One region of the Shewanella sp. P1-14-1 genome, then DNA from elsewhere that is predicted to be linked to it. Evidence: predicted binding sites of a transcription regulator. Region 1 holds the regulator's gene; each other region holds the start of a gene.
The links. Region 1 encodes NrdR, which represses ribonucleotide reductase genes. Its sites were predicted from a motif close to AAACACNANATNTNGTGTTT; they were not measured.
Positions count from the first base shown of each region.

Region 2: nrdD (anaerobic ribonucleoside-triphosphate reductase) is a predicted target of NrdR. The motif match lies at 3,857-3,876, and genes of this name have one in related genera.
Region 3: nrdA (class 1a ribonucleoside-diphosphate reductase subunit alpha) is a predicted target of NrdR. The motif match lies at 3,946-3,965, and genes of this name have one in related genera.

Region 1 covers NZ_LKTL01000006.1:169,395-176,271, forward strand. The annotation lists gene ettA (energy-dependent translational throttle protein EttA) at 68-1,735, opposite strand; gene glyA (serine hydroxymethyltransferase) at 1,924-3,180, shown strand; gene nrdR (transcriptional regulator NrdR) at 3,357-3,806, shown strand; gene ribD (bifunctional diaminohydroxyphosphoribosylaminopyrimidine deaminase/5-amino-6-(5-phosphoribosylamino)uracil reductase RibD) at 3,877-5,016, shown strand; gene AN944_RS06320 (riboflavin synthase) at 5,103-5,759, shown strand; gene ribBA (bifunctional 3,4-dihydroxy-2-butanone-4-phosphate synthase/GTP cyclohydrolase II) at 5,828-6,877, shown strand, end outside.
Region 2 covers NZ_LKTL01000013.1:63,109-69,985, forward strand. The annotation lists gene AN944_RS11065 (YibL family ribosome-associated protein) at 1-93, opposite strand, end outside; gene AN944_RS22025 (prepilin-type N-terminal cleavage/methylation domain-containing protein) at 360-977, shown strand; gene nrdG (anaerobic ribonucleoside-triphosphate reductase-activating protein) at 987-1,469, opposite strand; gene nrdD (anaerobic ribonucleoside-triphosphate reductase) at 1,676-3,796, opposite strand; gene rssA (patatin-like phospholipase RssA) at 4,007-4,978, opposite strand; gene AN944_RS11090 (DEAD/DEAH box helicase) at 5,111-6,496, shown strand; gene AN944_RS11095 (DUF3010 family protein) at 6,576-6,877, shown strand, end outside.
Region 3 covers NZ_LKTL01000012.1:102,645-109,521, reverse strand. The annotation lists gene yfaE (class I ribonucleotide reductase maintenance protein YfaE) at 1-291, opposite strand, end outside; gene nrdB (class Ia ribonucleoside-diphosphate reductase subunit beta) at 266-1,396, opposite strand; gene nrdA (class 1a ribonucleoside-diphosphate reductase subunit alpha) at 1,453-3,741, opposite strand; gene AN944_RS10565 (HAD family hydrolase) at 4,549-5,220, opposite strand; gene ubiG (bifunctional 2-polyprenyl-6-hydroxyphenol methylase/3-demethylubiquinol 3-O-methyltransferase UbiG) at 5,479-6,204, opposite strand; gene gyrA (DNA gyrase subunit A) at 6,560-6,877, shown strand, end outside.

The DNA of each region.
Region 1 (6,877 bases):
ATCAACTGACTAAGGCTATTATTAAGTGATTAATTTTAGTCAGAATCAGATAATGATAATCCTGTGACTATTTAGCAATACGCTTGTACTTTAAACGATGTGGCTCAATGGCTTCAGTACCAAGGTGTTCTTTCAACCAGGCCGTGTATTCAGTGTAGTTTCCTTCATAGAAGTTAACTTGACCTTCATCACGATAATCTAAAATGTGAGTGGCGATTCTGTCTAAGAACCAACGGTCATGAGAGATAACCATGGCACAACCAGGGAACTCTAATAACGCCTCTTCTAGCGCACGCAGTGTTTCAACATCTAAGTCATTGGTTGGTTCATCGAGTAGGAGTACGTTACCACCTGCTTGTAGCAGTTTGGCTAAATGAACACGGTTACGTTCACCACCAGATAAGGTACCAATGATTTTTTGCTGATCGCCACCACGGAAGTTAAAGCGCCCAACGTAAGCACGACTTGGGATCTCTGTGTTGTTGATACGCATGATATCTTGTCCATCTGAGATTTCCTGCCAGACGGTATTCTTGTCGTTCATTGAATCACGGAATTGCTCAACCGAAGCAATTTGTACTGATTCACCCACTTCGATGCTGCCGCTATCAGGTTGTTCAGCGCCTGAAATCATTTTAAATAATGTTGATTTACCCGCACCGTTTGCACCGATAATACCGACAATCGCACCTTTAGGAATTGAGAAACTTAAGTCATCAATCAACACTCGATCGCCATAAGACTTAGTTAAGTTATTAACCTCAATTACTTTGTCACCTAAACGAGGCCCTGGTGGAATGAACAATTCATTAGTTTCGTTACGCTTTTGATAGTCGTTGGTGTTCAATTCTTCAAAGCGAGCCATACGGGCTTTGCCTTTAGATTGACGACCTTTACTGCCTTGGCGTACCCATTCTAATTCTTTTTGAATGGTTTTTTGGCGGGCGCTTTCAGTTGCAGACTCTTGTTGTAGACGTGCATCTTTTTGCTCAAGCCAAGATGAGTAGTTACCTTCCCAAGGAATACCTTCACCACGGTCAAGTTCTAAAATCCAACCCGCAGCATTATCCAAGAAGTATCTATCATGGGTAATCGCAACTACGGTGCCAGTATAATCTTGTAAGAAACGTTCAAGCCACGCAACAGATTCAGCATCCAAGTGGTTAGTTGGTTCGTCAAGTAACAACATGTCTGGCTTTTCAAGTAGTAAGCGACAAATTGCGACACGGCGACGTTCACCACCTGATAGCACTTCGATTTTTTCATCCCAATCAGGTAAGCGTAATGCGTTAGCTGCTCGGTCTAAAATAACATCTAGGTTATGAGCATCTTGAGACTGAATAATTGCTTCAAGCTCACCTTGCTCTTTTGCTAATGCATCAAAGTCGGTGTCGGGTTCAGCATAAAGTGCGTAAACTTCATCCAGACGAGTCAGCGCGTTCTTAGCCTCACTGACTGCTTCTTCAATTGCTTCACGAACTGTTTGTGATTCATCAAGCTTAGGTTCTTGTGGCAGGTAACCAATTTTTAGGTCCTGCATCGGACGTGCTTCACCTTCGATTTCGGTATCTAAACCTGCCATGATTTTTAGCAAAGTTGATTTACCAGAACCATTTAAACCAAGTACACCAATTTTGGCGCCAGGGAAAAAACTAAGTGAAATATCTTTGAGGATTTGTTTTTTAGGCGGAACAATCTTTCCTACCCGCAGCATACTATAGACAAATTGAGCCATTTTTAAGGTTCTTTAGTGACCAATGATGATGATAATTCTACTTTATTTTTTGTTTAACTCAAATTTTGGATTAATCAAATTAAAGATAATTTCCAATGAAATTCATGTTCTAAATGCTGGGATTGTGACGCAGAGCAGAGTAGAATACCGCGCAACCCTATATATAAGAACTGCTGTTGGAGACACCAATGCTAAAGAAAGCTATGAATATCGCGGATTACGATCCACAACTGTTTCAAGCCATTGAAGATGAGACTCGTCGCCAAGAAGAGCACATTGAATTAATCGCATCAGAAAACTATACCAGCCCACGTGTTCTTGAAGCACAAGGTTCTCAGTTAACCAATAAGTACGCAGAAGGTTACCCTGGTAAGCGTTACTATGGTGGTTGTGAGCATGTTGATATTGCTGAAGAATTAGCTATTTCACGTGCTAAAGAGTTGTTCGGCGCAACATACGCTAACGTTCAGCCGCATTCTGGTTCTCAGGCAAACTCAGCTGTTTTCATGGCGCTTTTACAAGGTGGTGACACCGTTTTAGGTATGAGCCTGGCACACGGTGGTCACTTGACTCACGGGTCTCATGTGAGCTTTTCAGGCAAATTATACAATGCGGTTCAGTACGGTATCGATGAAACGACTGGCAAAATCGATTATGCAGAAGTTGAGCGTTTAGCTGTTGAACATAAGCCTAAAATGATTATTGCTGGTTTCTCTGCATACTCTGGCATTATCGATTGGGGTAAATTCCGCGAAATCGCTGACAAAGTAGGTGCTTACTTATTTGTTGATATGGCCCACGTTGCAGGTCTTGTTGCTGCTGGTATCTATCCGAACCCGTTACCACATGCACACGTAGTGACAACGACGACACACAAAACACTTGCCGGTCCTCGTGGTGGATTAATTTTATCTGCATCAAACGATGAAGATATCTATAAAAAACTAAATTCAGCAGTATTCCCTGGCGGCCAAGGTGGTCCATTAATGCACGTTATTGCAGCTAAAGCCGTTGCATTTAAAGAAGCATTAGATCCAGAGTTTACGACTTACCAAGAGCAAGTTGTTGCCAACGCTAAAGTGATGGCTAAAACCTTTATCGAACGTGGCTATGATGTGGTATCTGGCGGCACTGATAACCACTTATTCCTGCTTGATTTAATCAGCAAAGATATGACTGGTAAAGATGCTGATGCTGCCTTAGGCAAAGCTAACATCACAGTGAACAAAAACTCGGTGCCAAATGATCCACGTTCACCGTTTGTGACTTCAGGTTTACGTATTGGTTCTCCTGCAATTACACGCCGTGGTTTTACTGAAACTGAATCAGTTGAGTTAACCAACTGGATGTGTGATGTACTTGACGATATTAATAATGAAGCCACGATTGAGCGTGTGAAGAATCAAGTGCTTGAATTATGTGCTAAGTTCCCTGTTTACGGTTAATACCTTTCAAGTGTTCTGTAACAGGAACGTGATTGAGTAAGACTGGCTTTATTCAATTTATCTTGGCAGGATAATCTTATCGATAAGGTTAACCTTATAAAGTAAATAGGATAAACTTTAATGGCTGTAAGTACCGAGTACTTACAGCCATTTTCTTTTTAATTTCAGGAGCGAATATGCATTGCCCATTTTGTAGCGCGACAGATACTAAAGTGATTGACTCTCGACTTGTGGCTGATGGCCACCAAGTACGTCGTCGCCGGGAATGTACAGAGTGCCATGAACGCTTTACGACCTTTGAAGGTGCTGAGCTGGTGATGCCTAGAGTGATCAAACAAGATGGTACTCGTCAGCCATTTGATGAAGAGAAACTTCGTGGCGGTATGCTCAGAGCAGTTGAAAAACGCCCTGTTTCTATGGATCAAATTGAGCAAGCGTTAACAAAAATAAAATCCACGCTTCGTGCGACAGGCGAACGAGAAATTGACTCTGCTATGATCGGTAACTTAATGATGGAGCAGTTAATGGTGCTTGATAAGGTTGCCTATATTCGCTTTGCTTCTGTTTACCGTGCATTTGAAGATGTGTCTCAATTTGGTGAAGCAATCGCTAAGTTACAAAAGTAACCGCTTTATCATTACTTGCCGCTAGCAAAATATTGCTTTTTATCGTTTTGGTGCAATCAAGAAGGTTTTTATGTCTCAGTGGTCTATCCTTGATATTTCAATGATGAGTCTGGCAATTTCATTAGCAGAAAAAGGACGTTATACAACTCGGCCTAATCCAAATGTAGGCTGTGTGATTGCCGTTGGCGAGCAGATTATTGGTCAAGGTTATCATATTAAAGCGGGTGGTCCGCACGCTGAAATTCACGCTTTAAATGCAGTACAAACCACTCAGCAGCAAGATAAATTAAGCCAAGCCACTGCCTATGTCACCCTTGAACCATGCAGTCATTATGGCCGAACCCCTCCTTGCGCATTAGCGTTAATAAGTGCGGGGATAAAAAGGGTTGTTATTGCTGAGGTTGATGCCAACCCGCAAGTGGCAGGTAATGGTATTCGGATGCTACAAGAAGCGGGAATTGAGGTTGAAGTGGGATTATTAACCGAGCAAGCCAAACAACTTAATCTTGGGTTTACTAAGCGAATGCTCACTGGCTTGCCACTTGTTACCATTAAGCTTGCTGCCAGTATTGATGGCAAAACGGCATTGTCTAATGGGGTGTCTAAATGGATTACAGGACCTGAAGCTCGAGCGGATGTGCAAAAGTTACGTGCTCGACAATGCGCCATTATTACTGGTGTAGAAACGGTACTTGCTGACAATCCTTCGATGAATGTCCGTTATGAAGAATTAGGCAGTGTAAAAGAGCATTTAGCAGCAAATGAAATTAAACAACCATTAAGGGTTATTCTAGATAGTAAAGCTAGGCTAACAAATGACTTTGCACTGTTTGAAATAGCGTCTCCTATACTGTTGGTTTCATGTGTGGAATACCCCGCAGAAGTGAGAGAAAGATTTAACAATCATGTTAGTTGTATCACTATTGGTGCAAATGATGATGGACGCGTTGATTTACATGCGTTATTTACTTATTTAGGTAAGCAATGCAATACGGTTCTCGTAGAGGCTGGAGCAACATTAGCGGGTAGTGTCATCAAACAAGGCTTAGGTGATGAATTGTATTTATATCAAGCGATGAAGTTACTGGGTAGCCAAGGTCGTAATTTAGTCCAGCTTGATGATTACCAAGCCATGTCAGATATCCCTAAAATACAACTTAACGATACGCGTCGAGTCGGTGCAGATCTAAGAATGATATTTGCTCTATAAGCAACAAGATTTTTTGCCATTATTTAAACGGTATTAGGCAACGAACACTGTTAAATAATATTGAATAAGATAACAAGTGAGTATTTATGTTTACCGGCATTATTGAAGCCCTAGGCACATTAAGAAAAATTGATCGCAAAGGCGATGATATTCGTTTAAATGTTGCTAGTGGTAGTTTGGATTTATCTGATGTCAAACTAGGAGATAGTATTGCAACCAATGGTGTGTGTTTAACGGTTGTACAATGTTTACCTGATGGTTATGTTGCAGATATTTCAGCTGAAACTGTCGCACTAACTGGTTTTGCTGATTATAAAGTCGGACAAAAGGTTAACCTTGAAAAAGCGGTGATGCCAACGACGCGTTTAGGCGGCCATATGGTAAGCGGGCATGTTGATGGCATTGCAAGGGTTGAGCAACGAAATGTGCGCGGAAAAGCCATCGAGTTCTGGTTACTCGCACCAGAAGACTTATCTCGATATATCGCTCATAAAGGCTCAATAACCATTGACGGAGTTAGCTTAACAGTTAACGAAATTGATGGGCATCGTTTTAGGTTAACGATTGTGCCACATACAGCCGAAGAAACGACCTTGTTGGCTTTGCAAGCCGGCAGTATGGTCAACATCGAAGTGGATTTAATTGCACGTTATTTAGAGCGCTTGATGAACGCTGAAAAAGCCACAAAATCCGAAGGCGGCATCACTATGGAAATGCTAGCCAACGCCGGATTTATGCGATAGAAAATAGAATACCCGAATATATTTAGCCTATGTTGCTGATATAGAAAACTAAACATAAAGGTCTTAACATGGCACTACACAGTATAGAAGAGATCATCGAAGATATTCGTCAGGGTAAAATGGTTATCTTGATGGACGATGAAGATAGAGAGAATGAAGGCGATCTTATCATGGCGGCCGAAAAGGTGACGCCTGAGGCAATTAACTTTATGGCGACCTATGGTCGTGGATTGATTTGCCAAACGATGACCAAAGAGCGCTGTATGCAGTTAAATTTACCTTTAATGGTAACTAATAATAATGCACAGTTTTCGACAAACTTTACTGTATCAATTGAAGCTGCAACAGGTGTAACAACAGGTATTTCAGCTCATGATCGTGCTGTTACAGTTCAGGCGGCTGTTGCAAAAGATGCTAAAGCCGCTGACTTAGTTCAGCCTGGGCATATTTTCCCATTAATGGCACAAGATGGCGGCGTATTAACGCGTGCTGGACACACTGAAGCTGGTTGCGATTTAGCTCGATTAGCAGGTTTGGAGCCTTCAGGTGTGATCGTTGAGATTTTAAATGATGACGGCACGATGGCACGCTGTCCTGATTTAGAAGTGTTTAGTGAAAAACACGGTATTAAAATGGGGACAATTGCTGATTTAATTGAGTACCGTAATACCAAAGAAACCACTGTTGTGCGTGAAGCAGAATGTAAACTACCCACACGCTTTGGTGAGTTTACTATGGTGACATTTAGAGACACCATCGATAATCAATTGCACTATGCATTGGTAAAAGGTGAAGTGAAAGCTGATTGTTTAGTCCGTGTGCACTTGCAAAATACATTTAACGATTTACTTCACTCTGAGCGAGATCAAAAACGTAGCTGGCCACTAGAAAAAGCGATGGAACGCATCGCTAATGAAGGTGGTGTTTTAGTGTTATTAGGCCATGAAGAGCATTCAAGTGAGATGCTAGCCAAAGTAAAAGCGTTTGAAGCAGAAGACAAAGGTCAAGCACCAACAGCGGCGAAATGGGTCGGCACCTCACGTAAAGTGGGCATCGGTTCGCAAATACTCTCAAGTCTTGGTGTCAGCACGATGAGGCTATTGAGTTCGCCGAAACAT
Region 2 (6,877 bases), on a different contig from region 1:
GGCTTTGTCTTCACGAGCTTCAGCGGCAGCAAGCTTACGACGAAACTTCTCTGCTTTATCATTTAATGTTTGCAGTTCTTGTTTTAAATTCATTTCTTTACCTTAAATTCTTTCATGCTATCGATAGCAAAAAGTTGTTTTGTTATCGAACAACACTTTTTCGAACGCAAATTATATACCTAAAGCGGCTGAATAAGCTAACTTCAAAACTTGTTACAGTGCATAATTTTGTGCATTACTGCAGCTAAATTGACCTTTAAGTTCAATAAGGTGTTAAATGCACTATCATTAATTGAGCCTGATGGATCTGTGGCCAAGTGATTAACGGACTCAATTTTCCTTTTGGGATATTCTTTAATATGCATAACAATAATAATTTACATCAAAATCTATCTAATCAAACCCAGCATCATGCAGGTTTTACTTTAATAGAGTTGGTTGTGGTCATCATTATATTGGGGATCATTGCTGTTATTGCTGCACCGAGGTTTTTATCCGTTGCTGATGAAGCTCACGCATCAGGAATACAAGGTGTATCTGGCGCTTTTGAAGGCTTTGATGAATTAGTATTTGCCAAGTCTGCCATATTAGGGATCGAGAAAAATGATCGAAATAGTAGTTCAAGCTCTACTGACAGCCAAGGTGGATTTTATTTAGAAACAGGTGAATTTGTCCAAACCATATTTGGCCATCCTTGGTTATATAATCAAGATGCATTGACGTATTTACTTGATGCGAGCTTACAAGATGAAGGCCAGAATCAACCTGATAAAGAATGTGTTACCAATAGTGATTTTTGCTTCATGTTATTTGAAGGCTCCAGTGGCCCCACCAGCATTGGAGTTGCCTATATCCCAGGTAACTCTGTCGCAGTTTATTACCCTTCTTACAGCGTAAGTGACCAATGCTTTGCTTATTATGTATTTGACAGAACAGACAATAATGTCATTATCGGTGAAACGATTACCGGTTGTTAAATATGCCGACTAACTTAGCACAATCAACTGACTCAAATCGTGAACCACTTGATTAGCGCTACCTTTCCATTTAAGGCTTGGGTCGGCAAGATCTTGCTCAAATTTGCCATCAATTAACACATTTACGTAAGCTAGTACTTGTTGCTGCTTTAAAGACATTTCCGCTAATTGGTAGCCACTCCACAACCAGATATCTTTATCTGGGCACTCACGCTTCACTCTTTTTACTAGCGCTAACATAGCAGGCAAATTATCCGCAAATAAAGGATCACCACCAGATAAAGACAAACCACGACGTTTAATCCGTGTATCTTGTAAATCTGCAATCACTTGATCTTCCATCGCTTGAGTAAATTCATTACCTGAGCGTGGGTCCCAAGTTGATTGGTTATAACAGCCACGACATTGGTGCTCACATCCAGCTACGAATAAGGTACAACGCGTACCAGGTCCATTTACCACATCGACTGGGTAATACTGATGAAAATTCATAACTTTATACCTTTAAAAAGCTAATGCACTGGAGTCAACTGTCTTAAAATATGCTGTTTAATACCATATCTAGCACTTAGTGACTTATTCCTAGCAGTCCTATTTCAACTCGCCTTATTTGATCTCGCCCTTTTAAGACTTTAGCCACTCAAAAGATAAGGCGCTATTCAGCGCCTTATTGTTTTTGATATGACATAGAACGAGTACTAGATATGTTTAACCCGGCGTTTTACTTCTTCTTGCTTACCATGGTTAAACGGTCTGGCATCTGGGCTACCTAAGTAACCACATACTCGACGAGTTACTGACACTCTACTTGGCTCATGGTTGCCACATTTAGGACAGACAAAGCCTTTACTTGTACAGTTAAACTCACCAACAAAGCCGCAATCATAACATTCATCAATAGGTGTATTGGTACCGTAGTATGGCACTCGGCTATAGCTGTAATCCCAAACGTTTTCTAATGCTTCAACGTTATGTTGCATATTAGGGAACTCGCCATAACAAATAAATCCACCGTTTGTTAGCTCAGGATATGGCAATTCAAAGTCAATTTTATCGTATGGGTTTACTTTCTTTTCCACATCTAAATGGAAACTATTGGTGTAATAGCCTTTATCTGTCACACCTTCAACCACACCAAACTGTTTTGCATCCAACTGGCAAAAACGGCTGCATAGATTTTCGCTTGGCGTGCTGTATAAACTAAAGCCATAACCTGTTTCAGCCTTCCACGACTCCGTGGCACGCTTCATAACATTAATAATTTCAACGGCTTTAGTACGCAGTAGCTCACTATCAAATACATGCTCTTCTGTGCCGTAAAGAGCATTAATTGTCTCATGAAGTCCGATATAACCTAATGAAATAGACGCACGACCATTTTTGAAGATTTCAGAAATATCATCATCAGCTTTTAAACGAACACCACATGCGCCTTCCATATATAAGATTGGCGCTACGCGGGCCTTAACCCCCACAAGACGAGCAATACGAGTATCTAACGCTTTACGTGCTAAAGTCATTCTCTCATCAAGTAATGCAAAGAAGGCTTTTTCATCGCCTTTAGCTTCGATTGCGATTCTAGGTAAGTTAAGGCTAACCACACCTAAATTATTACGGCCTTCATGAATTAACTCGCCATTCTCTTCATATGTACCTAAGAAAGAGCGACAGCCCATTGGCGTTTTAAACGAACCAGTAACACGTTCAACTTGCTCGTAATTTAAAATATCAGGGTACATGCGCATCGTGGCACATTCTAAAGCCAGCTTTTTAATATCGTAATTACTGTCAGCCGCTTTATGGTTTACGCCATCACGAATGGCAAATACAAGTTTTGGGAACACCGCGGTTTTACGGTTTTTACCAAGGCCTGCCATACGTACTGTTAGTATCGACTTTTGAATTAAGCGTGACTCCCAGCTGGTACCTAGACCAAAACCAAACGTCACAAACGGAGTCTGACCATTAGCAGTGTGCAGAGTGTTCACTTCATATTCTAATGACTGGAATGCGTCATGACATTCTTTTTCAGTTTGCGCCATAGCAAATGCTTCCACATCGCTCACGCCCCACTCTTTACCAATCACCAATTGTTTCTGGTAACTCTTTTGCACAAATTCCGCTAACACTTCATCGATACGGTTAATCGTTGTGCCGCCGTAAATATGGCTAGCAACTTGGGCAATAATCTGCGCAGTGACCGCTGTGGCAGTTGAAATTGATTTTGGTGTATCAATTTCGGCATTACCCATTTTAAAGCCATGGGTCATCATGCCTGCTAAATCAATTAACATGCAGTTAAACATCGGGAAGAAAGGCGCATAATCTAAATCATGATAATGCAGTTGACCCGATTCATGAGCAGCTACAATGTCTTTTGGTAACAAGTGTGATTTAGCATAATGCTTGGCTACAATACCCGCGAGTAAGTCGCGTTGTGTAGGAATAACTTTAGCGTCTTTATTAGCATTTTCGTTCAAAATTGAGCTATCACTTTGCTCAACTAACCCACGAATTTCACAGTTAAGTTTACTTTTTGCTTCACGGCAAATATCACGATCGTGACGGTATTCAATATAATGACGTGCAACCTCTTTATGAGGCCCTTCCATTAATAGATTTTCCACTAAATCTTGTAAATGGTGAATTTGTACTTCTTCTTCGTTCGCGACTTGATTTCGGATTACACCCGCAATGGTAGCGGCGTAATCAACATCAGCATGACCTGTAGCCGTCGCCATTGCAGCAACGATGGCATCCCTAATTCTAGACTCATCAAATACAGTCCGACAACCGTCCCTTTTAATTACTACAGGCATTACTTTTACTCCATTTATGCACAGGATATAAACACTATATATCCACAACAAGAAACCAATAAACACTAGATATGGTGTATTAAGCTATAACGAAGACTAGAAATCTATGATCTGGATCATAGTTTGATGAGGGGAAGTGAAATGAAAAATATTACTGCCAAGCTCTGCACTATTTGGCAAAACAGAGCTTGACCGAGTAATTGAAAAACGTTATCGCCCTAAAGCAGAGTTGATTAAATGAGCAGTTTGACGCACAGACTGCCTGCCAGCTTCAATGGCTTCTGCCGCACGATGAAACTCCATGGTGCCTATATCAGCAAGCTGAGGAACTAAGCAAACATCAGGTGGATCGCCCATCAGTCTGGCACGTTTATGGCGCTGCTCTAGAATATCCATTGACTGAGACATCACTGCAATCATGCCTGGGTGGGATTTAGTCGACATCGAAAACTTCTCTGAAAAGCTAGCAATGTACTCTTTACCTTTACCCAGAATATCCATAAAAGCAGAGTCTGGCTCTTTGCCTTCTTGTTGTTGTTTTTCTAACGCTGTAGGAGCACGGCTTTTCATCTGTTGTGGCAACATATGCATACTGTTACGGCGATGGCCGTTTAAATCAACAGCAATGACCACATCAACTCCCATCGCACGACACATTGATACTGGAACAGGATTCACCACAGCGCCGTCGACTAGCCATCTGTCTTCTAGTTGAACAGGTGGTAAAAAACCTGGCATTGAACATGATGCTCTAACAGCGTGTCGTAAATCCCCTTCTTTAAACCAAATTTCTTGTCCGGAGTATAAATCAGTTGCCACCGCTGAGAATGGTTTTTTCAGTTGTTCAATTTTTAGCTCACCAATTCGGCCAGCCAGCACATCAAAAACTTTTTCACCGCTTATCAGCCCGCCTTTACGCCAGCTTAAATCCATCAGACCTAAAACATCCCAACTGGAAAAACCACGCACCCACGCTTCTAGCTCATCAAGATGATCATTGGCATACGCTGCACCTACCAATGCACCAACTGAACATCCTGCAATTTTATCTGGATGTATTCCCATTTCAGCCAGTTCTTTCAACACACCGATATGGGCCCAACCTTTAGCTGCGCCACTACCCAGTGCCACACCGACTCTTAATGGTTTATTTACCGCAGGCTCATTTTCATGCTCCGACATCTTTTACATCCCTTGTAGCTTAATTTGACTCAATTAATCTTATAAACTCAGCATAACTGAGCCTTTAGCTGTTGGCTATCGCCTAGCATACACGTTATAATATCTGGCTATCATTTTTTAGGGGATTTACCTTTGTTATTTACCGATTTTTCTTTAGACAAACGCTTACTTGAAAGTCTAAAGCATATGGGCATTTCTGAGCCAACCGAAATTCAGCAGCAAGCCCTGCCAATTGCCTTAGCAGGTAAAGATTTAATGGCATCTTCAAAAACCGGTTCAGGTAAAACCTTGGCGTTTTTGTTACCCGCTCTTCAGCGTGTTATTTCAACAAAAGCGCTTTCTAAAAAAGACCCTCGTGTGTTGATATTACTACCGACAAGGGAATTGGCTCAGCAAGTATACGGTCAATTACGTTTATTAGTGGCAAATACCCAGTATAAAGCGGTCAGTATTTTAGGAGGGGAAAACTTTAATGATCAAGCTAAATCGTTATCTCGTGACCCTCACTTTATTGTGGCTACACCCGGGCGTATCGCTGATCACTTAGAGCAACGTCATCTTTACTTAAATGGCTTAGAGCTCCTTATTCTTGATGAAGCCGACCGAATGCTTGATTTAGGTTTTGCGCCGCAATTAAAAGCCATTAACGAAGCTGCAGATCACAAACGTCGACAAACATTAATGTTTTCAGCCACGTTAGATCATGACCATATTAATGATATTGCTGCCACATTACTTAAAACGCCGAGCCATGTCGCCATTGGGGCATCTCATAACGAGCATAAAGACATTCAGCAACGTGTGTATTTAGTTGACCACTTAGATCATAAGCAAGCCCTATTGCAGCACATTCTCAAAACCGAGCAGCATAAACAGGTCATCATATTTACAGCGACGCGTGCTGATACCGACCGATTAGCTAAATTACTTGCTGAGCAAGGATTGGAAACTGCCGCATTAAGTGGTGACTTAAACCAATCAGCTCGTAATCAGATCATGGACAAATTTAGCCGTGGTCAGCAGAAAATATTAGTTACAACGGATGTCGCCTCTCGTGGCCTAGATTTATTAAACGTGTCATTAGTGATTAACTTTGACATGCCTAAATTTGCCGAAGAATACGTCCATCGCATTGGCCGTACAGGTCGAGCAGGTGCTAAAGGTGATGCGATTTCTTTAGTCGGTCCTAAAGACTGGGACAGCTTTAAGAAAATCCAAGTATTTTTACGCAAGAATTTCGACTTTTCGACCATAGAGGGTCTTGAAGGAAAATTTAAAGGGTTAAAAGATAAGCCAAAAACGGGTAACAAAAATACCAAGGCCAATGACCCTAAAGCTGCCAATAAAAAGCGTAACACGGCTAAAAAGCCTAAAATTGCACCTAAACGGGATAAACGCTTTATTACTGGCGTCGATATTGGTGATGCGCCAATGCGTCGTAAAGCTAAGCCAGCCAAAATTGTTGAAAACGACAACAGCATTGTTGAAGACAATGAACACGAGCTTGGCGAAGAGTAAACCTCATTAAAACATCATGCTGTTTTAACAGCAAATCGGCATGATAAAGATTTAAACCAGATTAACAGTAAGGTGAAACATGAAAATTTGTGGTGTGGAATTAAAAGGTGGCGAAGCCATCATTAGCTTATTAACTTACGAAGTGGAAACATTCAACGTACCTGAGTGTCGTCAAATTTCTTTCAGCATTTCAAAATCAGCTGAAACAGAATCAATCCGTGAGTTTCACTTTGCTTTCCACAAATTAATGGAAGATTACAAAGTAGATGAAATTGTCATCATTGAACGTGAGCAAAAAGGTAAGTTCGCCGGCTCTGCGACCAGTTTTAAACTCGAAACCGCTATTCAAATCACTGACTTGCCTGTTGGCATAATTAGCCC
Region 3 (6,877 bases), on a different contig from region 1:
GAGATCGAGATCTAGGTTCGTCTCAGGTACACAGCAACAAGGCAAGCATTCATCAGCTTCTAGTTCGACCAAAGGTTCAGAAATATAAGTCACTGAACCTTTATTGATACGAGTTTTACACGAACCGCAAAAACCATTTCTGCACTCAGAAAAGATATTTACTTTTTTTATCTCGAGTACATCTAGTAAGGTGTGTTGCTGTTGATTAAACAACAACACTGGCTCACCATTTAAACTAACAATAGGTGCTTTTTTGAAGTTGGGCTTATAGGTCAAAGTCAGAAAACTCATCGCTGTCAACGGCCGAATCAATTTGACCAACTAAGTAAGATGAGACTTCAACTTCTTGTGGTGCCACTTGTACAGCATCACTTTCAAGCCAGTTTTTCATCCATGGTAACGGGTTAGTTTGTTCAGCATAGGGTTGAGGCAAGTTAACGGCTTTCATACGTTGGTTAGTAATGTACTCAACGTACTGACATAAAATTTGCTCATTTAAACCGATCATTGAACCGTCTTTGAATAAGTATTTAGCCCATTCTTTCTCTTGCTCTGCTGCTTTATAAAAAATGTCGTAGGCTTGATCGTGACACTCTTTGGCAATTTCACCCATTTCAGGATCATCTTTGCCGCCTTGCATAATATTAAGAATATGCTGAGTGCTATTTAAATGTAAGGCTTCATCACGGGCAATTAAACGAATAATTTTCGCATTGCCTTCCATTAATTTACGTTCAGCAAAAGCAAATGAACATGCAAAACTGACATAAAAACGAATCGCTTCTAATGCATTTACAGACATCATGCATAAATACAGAGACTTTTTAAGGATACGTGGACTAACAGTGATTTCTTTACCGTTAACCAGATGTGTTCCTTCACCATGTAAATTAAGCACTTGGGTCAGTTCAATTAAATCATCGTAGTATTGAGCAATATCACCTGCACGTTTTAAAATTTCTTTATTCACCACGATATCATCAAATACGACAGACGGATCATTAACAATATTACGAATAATGTGGGTATAAGAACGCGAGTGAATTGTTTCTGAAAAAGACCAAGTTTCAATCCATGTTTCTAATTCAGGTAACGATACTAACGGTAATAACGCCACATTCGGTGAGCGACCTTGAATAGAATCTAATAATGTTTGGTACTTAAGGTTTGAAATGAAAATGTGTTTTTCATGTTCTGGTAAACCTTGGTAATCAATTTTGTCTTTGCTTACGTCTACTTCTTCTGGGCGCCAGAAAAAAGATAATTGCTTTTCAATTAGCTTTTCAAAAACTTCATATTTTTGTTGATCATAACGAGCAACGTTAACTGACTGTCCCATGAACATAGGTTCGTTCATCGGATTATTTGGTGTTTGACAAAAAGTAGAATAAGCCATTTATATATCCTAAAAAAGCGGGGATAAGTCCCCGCATTTAAATGCAAATTGTTGAATTAAATCTTACAAGCGCCGCCTGCACAGCCATCATCTTCTTTCTCAACGACGGTAATGTCGTCAAGGTTGTCTGATGCTCCATCACGGGTGTTGTGGTAGTAAAGTGTTTTAACACCAAGTTTATAGGCTGTTAATAGATCTTTCAGCAAAGTTTTCATCGGTACTTTTTGACCGTCAAAACGTGTTGGATCGTAGTTCGTGTTAGCCGAAATTGCTTGGTCGACGAATTTTTGCATGATACCAACGAGCTGTAAATAACCATCATTATTTGGCATATTCCACAGCAATTCATATTGATGTTTTAGCTCATCAAAGTCAGGTACGACTTGCTTTAATTGCCCATCCTTACTTGCTTTAACGCTGATTAAGCCACGTGGCGGCTCGATGCCATTTGTTGCATTAGAAATTTGCGAAGACGTTTCTGATGGCATTAATGCTGATAGAGTAGAGTTACGTAAGCCGTGAGCTTTAATGTCACTACGTAATCCTTCCCAATCCATATGTAATGGTTCATCACAGATTTTGTCTAAATCACGCTTATATGTGTCAATTGGTAAAACACCTTCAGCGTAAGTCGTTTCATTAAATAAAGGACATGCACCTTGCTCTTTTGCTAGGTTCATAGAAGCTTTGAGTAAGTAGAACTGAATCGCTTCAAATGTCTTATGGGTTAAGTTATTACCAGAGCCATCAGAATATTTCATGCCATTTTTCGCAAGGTAATTTGCGAAGTTAATAACGCCTATACCTAGCGTTCTACGGTTCATAGAACCCAGTTGAGCAGAGATAATTGGGTAATCTTGATAATCAAGTAAATTATCTAATGCACGAACGGCTAGGTCTGCAAGCGGTTCTAATTCAGATAAGTCTTTGATAGCACCCAAGTTAAGCGCTGATAAAGTACATAATGCAATTTCACCATTAGGATCTTCAATGTTACGCATTGGCTTAGTTGGTAAAGCGATTTCTAAACAAAGGTTAGACTGTTTAATTGGCGCTACTTGCGGGTCAAATGGACTATGAGTATTACAGTGATCAACATTTTGAATATAGATTCGGCCAGTTGATGCTCGTTCTTGCATCATTAATGAAAATAATTCAACAGCTTTAATCTCTTTACGACGAATGCTGCTATCCGCTTCGTATTGAAGATATAGGCGCTCAAACTCTACTTGGTCAGCGAAGAATGCATCGTATAACCCAGGTACATCAGATGGGCTAAATAAGCTAATATTTTCAGACTTAATTAAACGTTGGTACATCAATTTGTTTAATTGCACGCCGTAATCTAAATGACGAACACGGTTATCTTCTACACCACGGTTATTTTTAAGCACAAGAAGTGATTCAACCTCTAGGTGCCATAATGGGTAAAATAATGTGGCTGCGCCGCCACGAACTCCGCCTTGTGAGCAAGACTTTACCGCAGTTTGGAAATATTTATAAAACGGTAAGCAACCAGTGTGGAATGCTTCACCGCCTCGGATTGGGCTACCTAAAGCTCGAATACGACCTGCGTTAATACCAATACCCGCACGTTGACTTACGTATTTTACAATTGAAGATGCTGTCGCATTGATTGAATCAAGGCTATCGTCACATTCAATTAATACGCACGAACTGAATTGACGAGTAGGGGTGCGCACACCAGCCATGATTGGCGTTGGAAGTGAAATTTTAAATGTCGATACGGCATCGTAGAAACGCTTAATGTAGTCAAGGCGTGTTTCTTTTGGATACTTAGCAAATAAGCAAGCAGCTACCAAGATATAGAGAAACTGTGCACTTTCGTAAATTTCATTAGTCACTCGGTTTTGAACTAAGTATTTCCCTTCGAGTTGCTTAACAGCAGCATATGAGAAGTCCATGTCACGCCAGTGGTCGATGTAGCTATCTAAGATAGTTAACTCTTCTGCTGTGTAGTCTTCGATAATGTGCTTGTCGTACTTACCCAACTCAACCAAACGATTGACTTGATCAATTAATTTTGGAGGCTCGAATTGACCGAAGGCTTTTTTACGCAGATGAAAAACAGCTAAACGCGCAGCAAGAAATTGGTAATCTGGTGACTCTGGAGAGATTAAGTCAGCTGCTGCTTTGATGATTGTTTCGTGAATAGCCTCTGTAGGAATGCCTTCAAAAAACTGTAAGTGAGAACGTAATTCTACTTCTGAAACTGATACGTTGTTTAAGCCTTTGGCTGCCCACTCGATTACGCGATGGATTTTATCTAAATCGATTGTTTCGCGTTCGCCACTGCGTTTAGTGACTGTCATATTGCTGTTCATTAAAAAGAGGCCTTGATTCGATATTTATTGGTGTAATTTATTCATTGGATCTTTTTTTATCGACTACGTTACGATCGCCAATAAATCACAATACGTCCCTTGTAAGTTGATCATCCAAATTCAATTAACAAACTAATATTGATAAAAATACTAGTGTTACAGCGAGATACTGCGCTTTTATCGCTAGTGCCTCGTATTGATGTCACACACAAGATATGGTGTTTTATAAAAACTAACATACAAGATAGTGAGGTTGGTCACCATTTGCAAGTAGGATTTTGATTAATAAGTTGTGGATATCTTCTGGATAGTCATTCAAGTTAGTAAAAGCTAACCTGCTAACGCAAAATAGCCTTTGAATTTCTCGTGACGTTGTTTTTTTAGACAGTTAACGTGATTAGATTGATCGCTAAAATATTCAGCGATCGATTGTTTTTATATAAAAATAGTTTGATTTTTTTTGTGATGTTTGAACGTAAAATGAAAAATGAGTTTTCATTTGGCTTTATGAGATAAAGTACAGTGTCATTGATGAGTTCATTGCACTAAATTGACTACTGTTATCCTTAGAACAGTGAGATAAAAAGTGAAGTGACAGCAATGCCGTTAGTACAGAAAAGTCGTTAGTAAAGAAACTCTATAGTGAGGGCATTAAAGGCTTGCTGATATGTATCGAAAGTGAGTCATGTCAATGATGCTTCAACTGCGACATTTGAAGCAGCAATTTACCAATCACTTTTGCATCATTACATTAAGATTTACATGTAAGCATTGAATTTATGAAGAGTACTATTTTAGTTGTTCTTGTTATTCAAAAAATTGGAGTAAATCGTTAACTGTGTTAAATACAATTTTACTTGGCCATAAGTCTGGCTGGTCATCGTCTGAAAGATATCCCCACATAGCAGTGCCGCCAATCATGCCCGCATTACTAGCTGCGACTAGATCTCGCTCAGCATCACCTAGGTATAATATATTTGCAGGCGCACAGTTAATTTGCTGAGCTGCTAATAACATAGGGGCAGTGTGAGGTTTAGGGTGAAGGGTAGAGTCGCCACTAACGATGCTAGTTAAACGTTCAGTTAGCCCTAAAGCATCAATTAACGGACGAGTAAACTTTGCTTGTTTATTTGTTACCACCCCAAACGGTATTGCTTTTGTTTCAAGTAAAGTGAGAAATGAAGCTAAACCTTCGAATAAAGAGGCTTTTTGACCATTCACTTTTTTATAGTGTTCAAGCAGACTCTGTTGAATGCTTACTTGCTCTGATTCATTTAACTCTGGTACAGCAGCATTTACTAAGGCCAAACTTCCGTGTGAAGCTGAATAGCGTAGTGCTTCGACGGACTTAGGGGAGATTTCGCGCTCTTGCAAGGCTAAATTTAATGCATATACCAGATCTGGTGCGGTATCAGCCAAGGTTCCATCCAAATCAAATAATACTGCTTTAATCTGATCCGTCGCACTAATTTGATTCATTGTACTACCTTAGGTTTTAATTCGTTTATCAATAATGGAAAGAGTAACGTCACGTTATATTGGGTTAAGTAATCAAACGAATAAATAGATTAACTAAGCAAGCTAAGTAAACAGACTAATAATGACATTAAATAAAAGTGTAGAACATCAACTAGCCTGGTTTTGAACACTGCTAATAGGCAATAAGTGGTCATGTCCTTTAATCATTAACCATTAACCATTAACTATTAAACAATGACATGACCTGAATTGTGTGTTTTATCCAGCTTTTTGAGTCGCTATCATATAGTTTACGTCAAGTTTATTGGTATATTTATACACACCTGTTAACGGGTTATGAGTAATGCCTAAGGCATCTCTACAGATTAAATCAGTTTGATCGACCAAATTGATTAATTCTGACGGCTTAATAAACTTACTGTGATCATGGGTACCAACAGGCAGCATCTTTAATACATATTCTGCGCCTACTATCGCTTGTATGTAAGACATCATATTTCTATTTATGGTAGAAAAGAAAACAAATCCATCTGGTTTTACCATATCGCAGCATGCACGAATCACTGATAATGGATCCGGTACGTGCTCAAGCATTTCCATACACGTTACGACATCATATTTTTCGCTATTGTTAGCAGCGTGTTCTTCTGCAGTCATAGTGTCATAGTGAATATCGATACCAGTTTCGAGCGCATGAAGCTTGGCCACTTCAATTTGCGCATCACCCATATCAAGACCGGTTACTTTAGCGCCGACTTTTGCCATGCTCTCAGATAAAATACCGCCGCCACAACCGATATCAATAACATGTTTATCAAACAAACCGCCGCAAGTTTGATCGATATAATTTAATCTTAAAGGATTAAGTTGGTGTAGTGGTTTGAAATCACCATTTGGATCCCACCAAGACTGTGCCATTTGCGCAAACTTTTCGATTTCTTGGTGATCAACATTCTGTTGATTTTGGTTTTCTTGATTAGACATAACAGGACCCATAATATATTTATGATTATTGCAGGTATTATAACCATCCGTTTCAATAAACAAAGTGAGATAAAACAAGATTAATTTTCAATTGATTATATAAGCAGCAATCTTTGCCGATAAAAAACACATTAATTCTCAAAACACGTATATCAGGAAATTAAAAAGTAGAACTTACGAATCAAATTAGGGGAATTATCGCTGTTTTTATTAAGTTTTTCACTTGCATTCACTTATTGTTGTTCTAGGGTCTAGCCACTTTATATATCTGTGTTAGAATGCCAAATCACGTTTTTGAGCTACACAATAAAATGGAATAATTATTGTGCGCTAATTTTAGGGGAACGAGCAGTTTATGACTGATCTGGCAACATCAATTTCGCCAATTAACATCGAAGACGAACTAAAGAATTCTTATTTAGATTATGCGATGAGTGTAATCGTAGGTCGTGCATTACCCGACGTTCGTGACGGGTTAAAACCTGTTCACCGTCGTGTTCTATTCGCAATGAACGAATTAAAGAACGACTACAATAAGCCTTATAAAAAATCAGCTCGTGTTGTTGGTGACGTAATCGGTAAGTATCACCCACATGGTGATACAGCTGTATATGACACAATCGTTCGTTTGGCGCAGCCATTCTCAATGCGTTATACGCTTGTTGACGGCCAA